Aromatoleum petrolei: one gene and its partner. The protein of the gene in region 1 interacts with the protein of each later gene in a pairwise test. Links are inferred from orthologs where the notes say so. Each region holds a gene or a part of one and is shown on either strand. Other genes may lie near its edges.

The links. Proteins that work in one complex are often made in the same cells at the same time.
Region 2: the proteins of ftsH (region 1) and hflK interact in binary tests that used the Escherichia coli proteins (3 or more experiments, as listed by UniProt). The link is inferred for Aromatoleum petrolei from one-to-one orthologs.

Annotation. Positions count from the first base shown.
Region 1 is NZ_CP059560.1:4,044,579-4,052,934, reverse strand. Bases 2,485-5,468 are described here. They hold ftsH (ATP-dependent zinc metalloprotease FtsH), read right to left. Parts: upstream 4,933-5,468; coding sequence 3,037-4,932; downstream 2,485-3,036. Other genes in these bases: ToN1_RS18475 (RlmE family RNA methyltransferase), read right to left, coding at 5,054-5,468; folP (dihydropteroate synthase), read right to left, coding at 2,485-2,965. In the rest of the region: ToN1_RS18495 (PstS family phosphate ABC transporter substrate-binding protein), read right to left, coding at 1-548; glmM (phosphoglucosamine mutase), read right to left, coding at 707-2,068; more of folP, read right to left, coding at 2,132-2,484; more of ToN1_RS18475, read right to left, coding at 5,469-5,677; ToN1_RS18470 (YhbY family RNA-binding protein), read left to right, coding at 5,717-6,184; transcription elongation factor GreA, read right to left, coding at 6,267-6,743; carB (carbamoyl-phosphate synthase large subunit), read right to left, coding at 6,740-8,356. UniProt on the Escherichia coli protein: Acts as a processive, ATP-dependent zinc metallopeptidase for both cytoplasmic and membrane proteins. Plays a role in the quality control of integral membrane proteins.
Region 2 is NZ_CP059560.1:3,531,478-3,536,028, forward strand. Bases 1,705-4,551 are described here. They hold hflK (FtsH protease activity modulator HflK), read left to right. Parts: upstream 1,705-2,420; coding sequence 2,421-3,683; downstream 3,684-4,551. Other genes in these bases: hflX (ribosome rescue GTPase HflX), read left to right, coding at 1,705-2,406; hflC (protease modulator HflC), read left to right, coding at 3,683-4,551. Also shown: ribosome biogenesis GTPase Der, read left to right, coding at 1-866; RNA chaperone Hfq, read left to right, coding at 965-1,210; more of hflX, read left to right, coding at 1,246-1,704.

The DNA of each region.
Region 1 (8,356 bases):
CCGCGCGAGGCCTTCGCCTTGCCGACGACCGCCTCGGTGAAGTAATCGAAGGTCCCCGAGTCGGACCCAGCACCGAACAGCTTGAGTGGCGCATCCGGAAAGGAGGGATCGATTTGCTTCCAGCTCTTGATGGTGCCCTGCGCACCCGGCTCCCACATCTTCTTCAGCTGCTCGACGGATAGCTGCTTGATGAATGTGTTCTTGGGATTCGCCACGATGGTCAGCGCATCAAAGGCGACCGGCAGCTCGACGTACTTGATCCCGGCTTGCGAGCAGGCCTCCATTTCCTTCTTCAGGATGGGGCGCGAGGCGTCGGCGATGTCGATCTCACCGCGGCAGAATTTCTTGAAACCACCACCGGTCCCGGAGATGCCGACCGTAACCTTCACGGCACCCTTCTTCGCGGACTGGAAGTCCTCGGCGACCGCCTCGGTGACCGGGAACACAGTGCTCGAACCGTCGATCTTGACCAGCGACTGCGCATGCGCAGCTTGCGCTCCCAGTACGAGGACGGCAGCTGCAAGAGCAGTCTGCTTGAAACCCGACATAGTGAATCTCCAGTGGATGAACCGAGTCATTGCCCGAACCGGATGCACCTGGCCAAGCCGGCACGACATGCCGACACCTCAGCCGGGCCGGTGCATTCCGAAGTGCGCACACTTTAGTTGCGACACATTTCAGGAATGTGACAGTTCATATACCGGGATTAATATTGCGCGACAGTGGCCTTCTCGACGCAGTCAGCGATCTCGCGTGCAAGCCCGTCGACCTCGGCACGATCCTGCCCTTCAACCATGACCCGAAGCAACGGCTCGGTCCCGGAAGGACGAAGAAGCACGCGACCACGGCTTCCCAGCCGCACTTCGGCGTCCCTAGCCGCCGCAGCGATACCGGCGTGCGCCTGCCAGTTGAATCCGGCCGGAAGCTTAACGTTGATCAATTTCTGCGGATAGAAAACGAGATCGGAACACGCCTCCGCCAGGCTCTTGCCCGTGAACTGCAGCGCTGCGAGGACCTGCAGGGCGGAGATGATGCCGTCTCCGGTGGTGTGGCGGTCGAGACAGATGATGTGCCCCGAGTTCTCCCCGCCGAGCTTCCAGCCCTTCTCCTGGAGCATTTCGAGCACGTAGCGGTCGCCAACCTTCGCCCGGGCAAACGGCACACCCAGCCTGCCGACGGCGTGCTCGAATCCGAGGTTACTCATGAGGGTGCCCACAACTCCATCCAGACGCCCCAGTGTCCGTTGCGCGGATGCGATCACGTAGAGCAGCTTGTCGCCATCGTAGAGCGCGCCGCTGGCGTCGACCATCATGAGTCGGTCACCGTCGCCGTCGAGCGCGATACCGAGATCCGCCTTGTTGGCCAAAACCGCGGCACGCAAGTGTTCCGGCGAGGTGGCGCCGCAGCACTCGTTGATGTTGAGCCCGTTGGGGTCGACACCCACCGAAACCACTTCGGCGCCAAGTTCGTGAAAGACGCTGGGCGCGATGTGGTAAGCCGCTCCATTGGCACAGTCGAGGACGATCCTCAGTTTGCGCAGATCGAGCTCGTTCGGGAAGGTGCTCTTGCAGAATTCGATGTACCTACCCGCAGCGTCGTCAATGCGCCTCGCCTTGCCGAGCTTGGCCGACTCCGCACAGCCCATCGGCTGATCGACGCGCGCCTCGATCTCCATCTCGACGGCGTCGGCCAGCTTGTTTCCGTCAGCCGAGAAAAACTTGATCCCGTTGTCGTAATAGGGGTTGTGCGACGCAGAAATCACCACTCCGGCCTGCAGGCGCAGGGCGCGCGTGAGGTAGGCCACGGCGGGGGTCGGAACAGGGCCTGCGAGCAACACGTCGACTCCCGCAGCAGCAAAGCCCGCCTCCAGCGCGGCCTCGAGCATGTAGCCGGAAATCCGCGTGTCCTTGCCGATCAGCACGGCCGGACGGTCGCCCCGCGGCAGCTGCTCGCGCCCGACCAAGGTTACGCCCGCGGCGTAACCGAGTCGCATGACGAAATCAGGGGTTATCGCGGACTCGCCGACCTTGCCACGAACTCCGTCGGTCCCGAAATATTTGCGCGCCATGACTGCTTCCGATCAGAAAAGGCGAATTATCGCATCCCGGGCGGCCACGGCGACACCCACCGATCAGGATGCGCCGAACTGCACCGCCTCCCACACCGCGACAGCGTCGCGCGTCGCAGCAACGTCGTGAACGCGGACGATGCGCGCACCGCGTTCGATGGCGACCAGGGCGGCGGCGACGCTTGCAGTGGTCCGCTCGTCAACGCCGCGCCCGGTAATCGCGCCCAGCATCGATTTGCGCGACACGCCTATCAGCAGCGGATATCCCGTCTCGAGGAAGTGATCGAGTGCGCGCATAAGGGCGAGATTATGCTCGAGCGTCTTGCCGAAGCCGAAACCCGGATCGAGCAGGATGCGCGCCTTGGCGACGCCCTGCACCTCGAGGGCATGCACTTGTCTGAGCAGGAAATCGACGACCTCCCCTACGACGTCGTCGTAGCGAGGAGCCGCCTGCATGCTGCGCGGTTCGCCCTGCATGTGCATGACACACAAGGCTGCATCGGAGTCGCGGACCGCCTCAATTGCCCCGGGGGCGCGGAATCCGTTGATGTCGTTGATCAGGCTTCCACCCGCGGCCAGTGAGGCGCGCATGACCGCGGGCTTAACGGTATCGATCGAGACAGGAACGGGCCAACCGGCCAGGCGCTCGACCAGCGGGATGACCCGGTCGAGTTCCTCCTGTTCGGAGACAGAATCTGAACCCGGCCGGGTCGACTCGCCCCCGATGTCCAGAATATGCGCACCGGCCGCGACAGCACTCTCACAGCGTCTCAGGGCGGCATCGAGGTCGTGCCCCAGGCCGTCGCCGCTGAACGAATCCGGCGTCGTGTTGATGATGGCCATGATGCGCGGGCGCTCGAGATCGAGATCGAACCGTCCACACTTGAGAACCGCCATTTCCTTCTCCTGAAAACGAAACGGGCCGACTCTTGTCGGCCCGATTCGGTTCGTTTCAATCGCCGATCGGATCAGGCTACAGGCGCTGCCGCCGTCGGTGCGGCACCGGGTGCATCATCGTCGCGCGAGCGCCGGATCGACTGTGAAGTCGGCTTCGGTGCTCGGGGAGCCTGCCCTTCCATAATGTCGTTGATCTGGTCGGCATCCAGCGTTTCCCACTCGAGGAGCGCCTTGGTCATCGCCTCGATCTTGTCGCTGTTCTCCTCGATCAGGCGGCGTGCGAGTGCGTACTGCTGATCGATGATGCGACGAATCTCCGCATCCACCTTCTGCATCGTGGCTTCCGAGACGTTGCGGTGTGTCGTCACCTGCCGCCCCAGGAAGATTTCGCCTTCTTCCTCGCCATACACCATCGGCCCGAGGTTGTCGGACATGCCCCACTGGGTCACCATCCGCCGCGCCAGATCGGTGGCACGCTGGAAGTCGTTGGAAGCCCCGGTGGTCATCTGCTTCATGAAGATCTCTTCACAGATACGGCCACCGAACAGCACGGCAATCATCTGCAGGAGCCGTTCGCGATCCTGGCTGTAACGATCGGACTCGGGCAACTGCATTGTCACACCCAGTGCGCGGCCGCGCGGAATGATCGTGACCTTGTGCACCGGGTCAGTCTTGTCGAGCAGCTTGGCGACAACCGCATGACCCGACTCGTGGTACGCCGTGTTGCGACGCTCTTCCTCCGGCATGACCATGGAGCGGCGCTCGGAGCCCATCATGATCTTGTCCTTGGCGCGCTCGAAATCCTCCATGTCCACCAGGCGCTTGTTGCCGCGGGCGGCGAACAGGGCCGCCTCATTGACCAGGTTCGCGAGGTCGGCGCCGGAGAAACCGGGGGTACCGCGGGCGAGCACGACTGGTTCGACATCCGGCGCGATCGGAACCTTGCGCATGTGCACCTTGAGGATCTGTTCGCGACCGCGGATATCGGGCAGCGGCACGACGACCTGGCGGTCGAAGCGCCCCGGACGAAGAAGCGCCGGGTCGAGCACGTCGGGGCGGTTGGTGGCGGCGATCACGATCACACCGGTCTGCCCCTCGAAACCGTCCATCTCGACCAACAACTGGTTGAGCGTCTGCTCGCGCTCGTCGTTGCCGCCGCCCATGCCGGCACCACGCTGGCGACCGACCGCATCGATCTCGTCGATGAAGATGATGCACGGGGCGTGCTTCTTGGCCTGCTCGAACATGTCGCGAACGCGCGCCGCACCGACGCCGACGAACATCTCCACGAAGTCCGAACCGGAAATCGAGAAGAACGGCACCTTCGCCTCACCGGCGATGGCCTTCGCGAGCAGCGTCTTGCCGGTACCCGGGGAGCCGACCATCAGCACGCCTTTGGGAATGTGACCACCCAGTTTCTGGAACTTGGACGGATCGCGCAGGAAATCGACGAGTTCGGCCACCTCTTCCTTGGCCTCGTCGCAACCGGCGACGTCGGCGAAACTCAGCGAGTTCGCCGACTCGTCAAGCATGCGCGCCTTGGATTTGCCGAATGAGAAGGCTCCGCCGCGCCCGCCGCCCTGCATCTGACGCATGAAGAACACCCATACGCCGATGAGCAGGAGCATCGGGAACCAGGACACGAAGATGCTCATCAGGAAGGATTGTTCCTCCTCGGGCTTCGTCGCATTGACGGCCACGCCCGCGCGGATCAGATCGGACACCATCCAGATGTCCTGCACGCCGGGGGTGTAGACCGTTATCTGGCGCCCCTCCTGCGTGGTCGCGCGCACGAGCCGACCATCGACCGTCGCCTTCGCGATGCGTCCGGCCTTCGCCTCCTCGAGGAACTGGGAGTATTCCATCGTGTTGGTCGAGACCTGGCGCGAATTGAACTGGTTGAACACCGTCATCAGCACGACGCCGATGACCATCCAGATCGCGAGATTCTTGAAGAGATTATTCAACTTCTTTCCTTATGTGCCCGTAGGGGGGGCAGCGAAACATTGACCCATTCTAGTGGCGAACGTTCCGCTGCGTAAACCAATGGCCACGATCAAGACAGCCAATCGGCACCGTAGGCCCCACTCAGTCCGCCTTGCGCTTCAATCCGAGGAGATAAACCTCTGCACTGCGGTCACGCGAGGCCTTCGGCTTGCGCACCTGGAGCGTTGCGAAATGGCGCTGGATCTCGCTGCGGAACTCCATGAAGCCGGCGCCCTGAAACACCTTGATGAGAAAGTTGCCGCCGGGCTTCAGGTGCCGCGCCGCGAAATCAAGCGCAAGTTCGCCGAGATGGATCGAGCGCGCCTGATCCACGGTGTCGATACCCGACATATTGGGGGCCATGTCGGAAAGTACAAGGTCGACGGGCTCACCCGCGAGTCGGCTTTCGAGGTCGGCCAGCACGATATCTTCCTGAAAGTCGCCCTGGATGAACTCCATGCCCGGCAGGGGCTCGACAGGAAGAAGGTCTAGCGCGAACACGCGCCCGCCCCTGCCTACGCGCTGCAAGGCGACCTGCGTCCACGACCCCGGAGCCGCACCAAGATCGACAACGATCATGCCGGGACGCAGCAGGTGGTCCTTGTCGTCGATCTCCATCAGCTTGTATGCGGCACGCGAACGGTAGCCTTCGCTCTTGGCACGCTGCACGTAAGCGTCGTTCACATGCTCGTGCATCCATGCCTTGCTGGTCTTGGTCCTAGTCATGGGAGTAGAATCCATGCCCCTGAAAGATTTGAGAAAACGATGATCGACCTATCCCCTGCCCGTCGCCGCGAATTGCGGGCCGCGGCCCATCATCTGAACCCCGTCGTCAGCGTCGCCGGCAACGGGCTCACGGCCACCGTCCTGGGCGAGATCGACCGTTCCCTGCAAGCACACGAGCTTATCAAGATCAAGGTTCACGGTATCGAGCGCTCCGACCGCGACGCACTGATGCAGGCGATCTGCACGGAGCTCGACGCCGCGCCCGTCCAGCACATCGGGACGATCCTCGTCGTGTGGCGGGAACGTCGCGAAGAACAAGCCACCACCGCGCCGAGGGTTGCCTCGGCGGGCAACGCGCCGGGAGCGGCGAAAGCAAAGTCCGCCCGTGCTTTCGCCGCGGCTGCGCGGCGCACGGCACTGATCAAGGCCGCCGCCGACAAGAAGCGGCTGGCGGAAAAGCGCACCAGAAAGGTCGTTCGCAAGACGGGGCCGCTCGGCGGCAGGTAATGCAGGATTGCTGCGGGGCAAATGCAGCCCCGCAGCCGGGTCGCAAAACGGGCCGGGGACTGCACCCCCGGCCCGTTTGCATTCAGATGTAGAGCACTTCGATAATCTCGTACTCACGCACGCCGCCCGGCGCCTGAACTTCTGCGATATCGCCGGCGTACTTGCCGATCAGCGCGCGGGCGATCGGCGAACTGATGGAGATCTTATTCTCCTTGACGTCGGCTTCATCGTCCCCAACGATCTGATAGATGACCGTCTGCCCGGACTCCATGTCCTCGAGGTTGACGGTGGCACCGAACACACACCGCCCGTCGGCATCGAGAAGGCGCGGATCGATGATCTGCGCGTTCGCAATCTTTCCCTCGACTTCTTTGATCCGACCCTCGATGAAGCCCTGACGCTCCTTCGCGGCATCGTATTCCGCGTTTTCGGAGAGATCGCCATGCGAGCGCGCTTCCGCGATGGCAGCGATCACGTTCGGACGATCGACGGTCTTGAGGCGGTGCAGTTCGGTGCGGAGTTTCTCCGCACCGTTCACGGTAAGGGGTGTCTTGTTCATGATTGCTTGTTCAGTTCCGCGTGCAGGGACTGCAGGCCATAGACCTCGAGTCCTTCGAGATGGCGCATGCCCATGCAGGCGGCACGCGCACCCTCGATGGTCGTGAACACCGTGAGCTTGGCTGCCAGCGCGCTCGTGCGAATGGAGCGCGAGTCGACGATCGCCTGGCGCTTTTCCTCGACGGTGTTGATGACCATGCTGATTTCGTTGTTCTTGATCATGTCCACGACGTGCGGACGACCTTCGGTAACCTTGTTGACGACATTCACGGGAATGCCCGCCGCCTCGATCGCCGAAGCCGTTCCACGCGTGGCGACGACACGGAAATCGAGTTCGTGCAGTTCACGGGCGACTTCGACCGCGGCGCCGCGATCGGTCGGCTTGACGCTGATGAAGGCCGTGCCCGACTGCGGCAGGCGAACGCCTGCGGCAAGCTGGGACTTCACGAATGCTTCCGCGAAACTGCGACCGACGCCCATGACCTCGCCAGTGGACTTCATCTCGGGCCCGAGGATGGTGTCGACGCCCGGGAACTTGACGAACGGGAACACCGCCTCCTTCACGGAGTAGTATGGCGGAACGATTTCACCCGTGACGCCCTGGCTGGCCAGACTCTGGCCCGCCATGCAGCGCGCGGCGATCTTCGCGAGCTGCAGCCCGCAGGCCTTGGAGACGAAGGGCACTGTGCGCGACGCACGCGGGTTCACTTCGAGGACGTAGACGGTCGCATCGTCGCCTTCGCCCTGAATGGCGAACTGCACGTTCATGAGACCACAGACGTTGAGCGCACGCGCCATCGCTTCGGTCTGGCGGCGGAGCTCATCCTGCAGCCGGGCGGACAGCGTGTACGGGGGGAGCGAGCACGCCGAGTCGCCGGAGTGAACGCCGGCCTGCTCGATGTGCTCCATGATGCCGCCAATGATGACCTGCTGTCCGTCCGACAGCGCATCGACGTCGACCTCGGTGGCATCGTTGAGGAAGCGATCGAGCAGCACCGGCGACTCGTTCGACACCTTCACGGCCTCGCGCATGTAGCGCTCGAGGTCCTTCTGCTCATGGACGATTTCCATTGCGCGACCGCCGAGCACATAGCTTGGGCGGACGACGAGCGGATAGCCGATCTCCGCGGCCAGCCGCACGGCTGCCTCGGGCGTGCGGGCGGTCCGGTTTGGCGGCTGCTTGAGGCCGAGGTCGTTGAGCAGCTTCTGGAAGCGCTCGCGGTCTTCGGCCGCGTCGATCATGTCCGGGCTCGTGCCAATGATGGGCACGCCGTTCTCTTCCAGCGCCCGAGCACGCTTGAGCGGGGTCTGGCCGCCGAACTGGACGATGACGCCAACGGGCTTCTCGATATGCACGATCTCAAGGATGTCCTCGAGCGTGATCGGCTCGAAATACAGGCGATCGGACGTATCGTAGTCGGTCGACACGGTCTCCGGGTTGCAGTTGACCATGATGGTCTCGTAGCCGTCTTCGCGCAGGGCGAGCGCAGCGTGGACGCAGCAATAGTCGAACTCGATACCCTGGCCGATGCGATTCGGGCCGCCGCCGAGCACCATGATCTTCTTCTTGTCGGTCGGGCGTGCCTCGCACTCTTCCTCGTAGGACGAGTACAT
Region 2 (4,551 bases), 510 kb from region 1 along the record:
TCATCGATTTCGTGCTCGGCGACTTCCCGCTCGACGAGGAGCCGGAAGAGGCCGAGGACCGCGGCCCGCGCATTGCCATCGTCGGTCGTCCGAACGTCGGCAAGTCGACGCTCGTGAATAGCCTGCTCGGCGAGGAGCGTGTCATCGCCTTCGACATGCCGGGCACCACGCGCGACGCCATCGCGATCCCGTTCGAGCGCGACGGCCGCAACTACACGCTGATCGATACCGCTGGCCTGCGCCGCCGCGGCAAGATCTTCGAGGCCATCGAGAAGTTCTCCGTCATCAAGACACTGCAGGCCATCGAGCAGTGCAACGTCGTCGTGCTGGTGCTCGACGCGTCGCAGGACATCTCCGACCAGGATGCCCACATCGCAGGCTTCATCCTCGATTCGGGCCGCGCCCTGGTCGTCGCGGTGAACAAGTGGGACAGCGTTGACGACTACCGCCGCGAACTGATCAAGCGGGCCATCGAGCACAAACTGGGCTTCCTGTCCTTCGCGCGTTTCCATTACATCTCCGCCCTCAAGGGCGCAGGTGTCGTGGCGGTCATGAAGTCGGTCGATTCCGCCTATGCAGCGGCAATGGTGAATCTGTCCACCCCGCGCCTGACCCGCACGCTCCAGGCCGCGCTGGCGAAGCAGGCGCCGCCGCGCAGCGGCATGTTCCGCCCGAAGATGCGCTACGCCCACCAGGGCGGCAACAACCCGCCGGTCGTGGTGATCCACGGCGCGGCCCTGGATCAGGTGCCCGCGTCCTACGTACGGTTTCTGGAACGCACCTTCATGGAAGCGTTCAAATTGCAGGGCACGCCCTTGCGGATACAATTCCGCACCTCGCACAATCCGTATATCGGGAAAGATTAGTTTCCAACTCCGCACCGGGATCGATTGTTTGTACGAATGTGGCAGTGCAACATGAAATCCTTTACATTCACAATAAAACGCAGCCTCGAGGTTTGAAAATGAGCAACAAAGGGCAACTTCTACAAGACCCGTTCCTGAACACCCTGCGCAGGGAGCATGTCCCCGTGGCCATCTATCTGGTCAACGGCATCAAGCTGCAAGGCCAGATTGAATCCTTCGATCAGTACGTCGTGCTGCTGAAGAACACCGTCACCCAGATGGTGTACAAGCACGCGATCTCGACCGTCGTGCCCGCACGTCCGGTCAACATCCAGCAACAGGACTCGGGTGACGGCAATAGCTGATTCCCGCGGGCGCCCCATGGACGCCAAGTTCCTCCATGTTTGAGCGCCCCGATGCCGGTGAGCGCGCGGTACTTGTCCAGCTCGACCTGAACCAGGGCGCGCTGGACGAGCGCCTTTCCGAACTCAAGCTGCTTGCGCTCAGTGCCGGCGCGAGCGTCGAGGCGGTCATCGGCGGCCGCCGCGCGCGGCCCGATCCGGCGCTTTTCGCCGGACGCGGCAAGGTCGACGAGATCGCCGAGACACTGCGTGTCCATGATGCCGATTTCGTCATCTTCAACCACGCGCTGTCGCCCGCGCAGCAGCGCAATCTCGAGCGCAGCTTGCAGTGCCGCGTCGTCGATCGCACGGCGCTGATCCTCGACATCTTCGCGCAGCGTGCGCGCAGCCACGAGGGCAAGCTGCAGGTCGAGCTCGCACAGCTCGACCACCTTTCGACCCGCCTCGTGCGCGGCTGGACCCACCTCGAGCGGCAGAAGGGCGGTATCGGCCTGCGCGGTCCGGGCGAAACCCAGCTCGAGACTGACCGCCGGCTGCTAGGAAAGCGCGTCAAGGTGCTCAAGGAGCGTCTCGCGCAGATCGAGAAGCAGCGCCGCGTGCGCCGCCGCGGGCGCGAAGCGCACAATGTGCTGTCGGTGTCGCTCGTCGGTTACACCAATGCCGGCAAGTCGACGCTGTTCAATTCGCTGACGAAGGCCGGGGCGTATGCGGCCGACCAGCTCTTCGCGACCCTGGACACGACCTCGCGCCGGCTCTATGTGGGCGAGGGGAGCAATGTCGTGCTCTCCGACACCGTGGGCTTCATCCGTGACCTGCCGCACGCGCTGGTCGCTGCCTTCCATGCAACGCTCGAGGAAACGGCGAACGCGGATCTGCTGCTGCATGTCGTAGACTCCGCGAGCGAGGACCGTGAGGCGCAGATCGAGGCCGTCAACGGGGTGCTCGCCGAGATCGGTGCAGGTGCCGTGCCGCAGATCATGGTCATGAACAAGATCGACCTGACCCGCGCCGAGCACGGGGTTCAGCGGGACGAGTATGGTAAGATCGTGCGCGTTTTTCTGAGCGCCAGGACTGGCGAAGGGCTCGGGCTGTTGCGCGAGGCCCTTGCCGAGGCAGCGCGCGATGCAGCGACGGACGCGTCGGCCGATCCCGTCGGGATCGGGCCGCATTTCACCGATAAAGACCCAATTCAAACGTGATTACAGGCGTTCTAATGTCTCTCAACGATCCACGCTGGGGTAACAACCAGGGGAATGGCGACGACAAGCGCGGCGACGACAGGCGCGGTGGCAACCAGGGGCCGCCCGACCTCGAGGACCTGTGGCGCGACTTCAACCAGCGGCTGTCGGGGATGCTCGGCGGCAAGCGCGGGCCGCGCGGCGGTGGTGGCGGGGACGGTGGCGGGCCGCAATTCCCGCAGCTGTCGTTCCGGCAGTTCGGCGGCGGCATCGGCGCGCTGCTGGGCCTCGTCGCCGTCATCTGGCTCGCGAGCGGCTTCTACATCGTCGATGCCAACCAGCGCGGCGTCGTCCTGCGCTTCGGCAGCTATGTCGAGACAACCGAGCCGGGCCTGCGCTGGCGCCTGCCCTATCCGATCGAAACGAGCGACGTGGTCGACCTGACCGGCGTGCGCACCGTCGAGGTCGGTTATCGCGGTTCCGAGCGCAATAAGGTGCTGCGCGAAGCGCTGATGCTCACCGACGACGAGAACATCATCAACATCCAGTTCGCGGTGCAGTACGTACTGATGAGCCCGGAGAAGTACCTCTTCAACAACCGCTACCCGGATGAGTCCGTGATGCACGCGGCAGAGTCCGCGATGCGCGAGATCGTCGGCAAGAGCAAGATGGACTTCGTGCTCTACGAGGGCCGCGAGCAGATGGCAGCGAGCGCACACGAGACGATCCAGAAAATCCTCGACCGCTACGACACGGGCATCCAGATCAGCCGCGTGACGATGCAGAACGCCCAGCCGCCCGAGCAGGTGCAGGCCGCCTTCGACGATGCGGTGAAGGCGGGGCAGGACCGAGAACGCCTGCGCAACGAGGGTGAAGCCTACGCCAACGACGTGATCCCGCGTGCGCGCGGCACGGCCTCGCGACTCATCGAGGAGGCCAACGCCTACCAGTCCCGCGTGATCGCGAACGCCGAAGGCGACGCGAGCCGTTTCACCCAGATTCTGACCGAGTACCGTCGTGCTCCCGAAGTGACGCGCGAGCGTCTGTATCTCGAAACGATGCAGCAGGTCATGTCGAAGACCAGCAAGGTCATGGTCGACGCCAAGGGCAACGGCAACTTGCTGTTCATGCCGCTCGACAAGCTGATGCAGGCAGCCGGAAACCAGGGCGCGCACGAGGCGAATCCGGCATCGGCGCCGAGTGCTGCGGCTCCGGCACCCTCAGCGCGGGCCGACAGTTCGATGGAATCACGCAGCCGCGACCTGATGGCGCGCGACCGTGAACGGGGAGAGCGCTGATGCGTGACAAGATGCCGATTTTCGCCGGCGCGCTGCTGCTGCTCGCGGCTCTCGCGTCGATGACGCTGTTCACCGTCGACCAGCGGCAGTTCGCCGTGGTGTTCCAGCTCGGCGAGGTCAAGGAAGTGATCGACAAGCCGGGCCTGAACTTCAAGTGGCCCATGATCCAGAACGTTCGCTACTTCGATCGCCGCATCCTGACGATGGACACGCCGGAACCCGAGCGTTTCATAACGGCGGAGAAGAAGAACGTGCTGGTCGACCACTTCGTCAAGTGGCGCATCGTCGATCCTCAGCTCTACTACGTCTCCGTGGCGGGCGACGAGGCACGCGCGCGCACCCGCCTGCTGCAGACCGTGAATGCGGGGCTGCGCGAGGAATTCGGTCGCCGCACCGTACATGACGTGGTGTCCGGCGCCCGCGACAAGATCATGGAAGACATGCGTACCCGCGCCGACCAGGACGCGCGCAAGATCGGCGTGCAGATCCTCGACGTGCGCCTGAAGCGCGTCGATCTGCCGCTCGAAGTGTCCGAGTCCGTGTATCGCCGCATGGAGGCCGAGCGCAAGCGCGTCGCCAACGAGCTGCGTTCCGAGGGTGGTGCGATCGCCGAGAAGATCCGCGCCGACGCCGACCGCCAGCGCGAGGTGATCATCGCGGAAGCCTACCGCGAGGCGCAGCAGCTCAAGGGTGCGGGCGACGCCAAGGCTACCGCGACGTATGCGCAGGCCTATGGTCAGAACGCCGAGTTCTATTCCTTCTACCGCAGCTTGGAGGCGTACCGCGAAAGCTTCGCTACCAAGAACGACGTGATGGTCGTTGATCCGAGCTCCGAGTTCTTCAGGTTCATGAAGGATTCCGGCGGGGG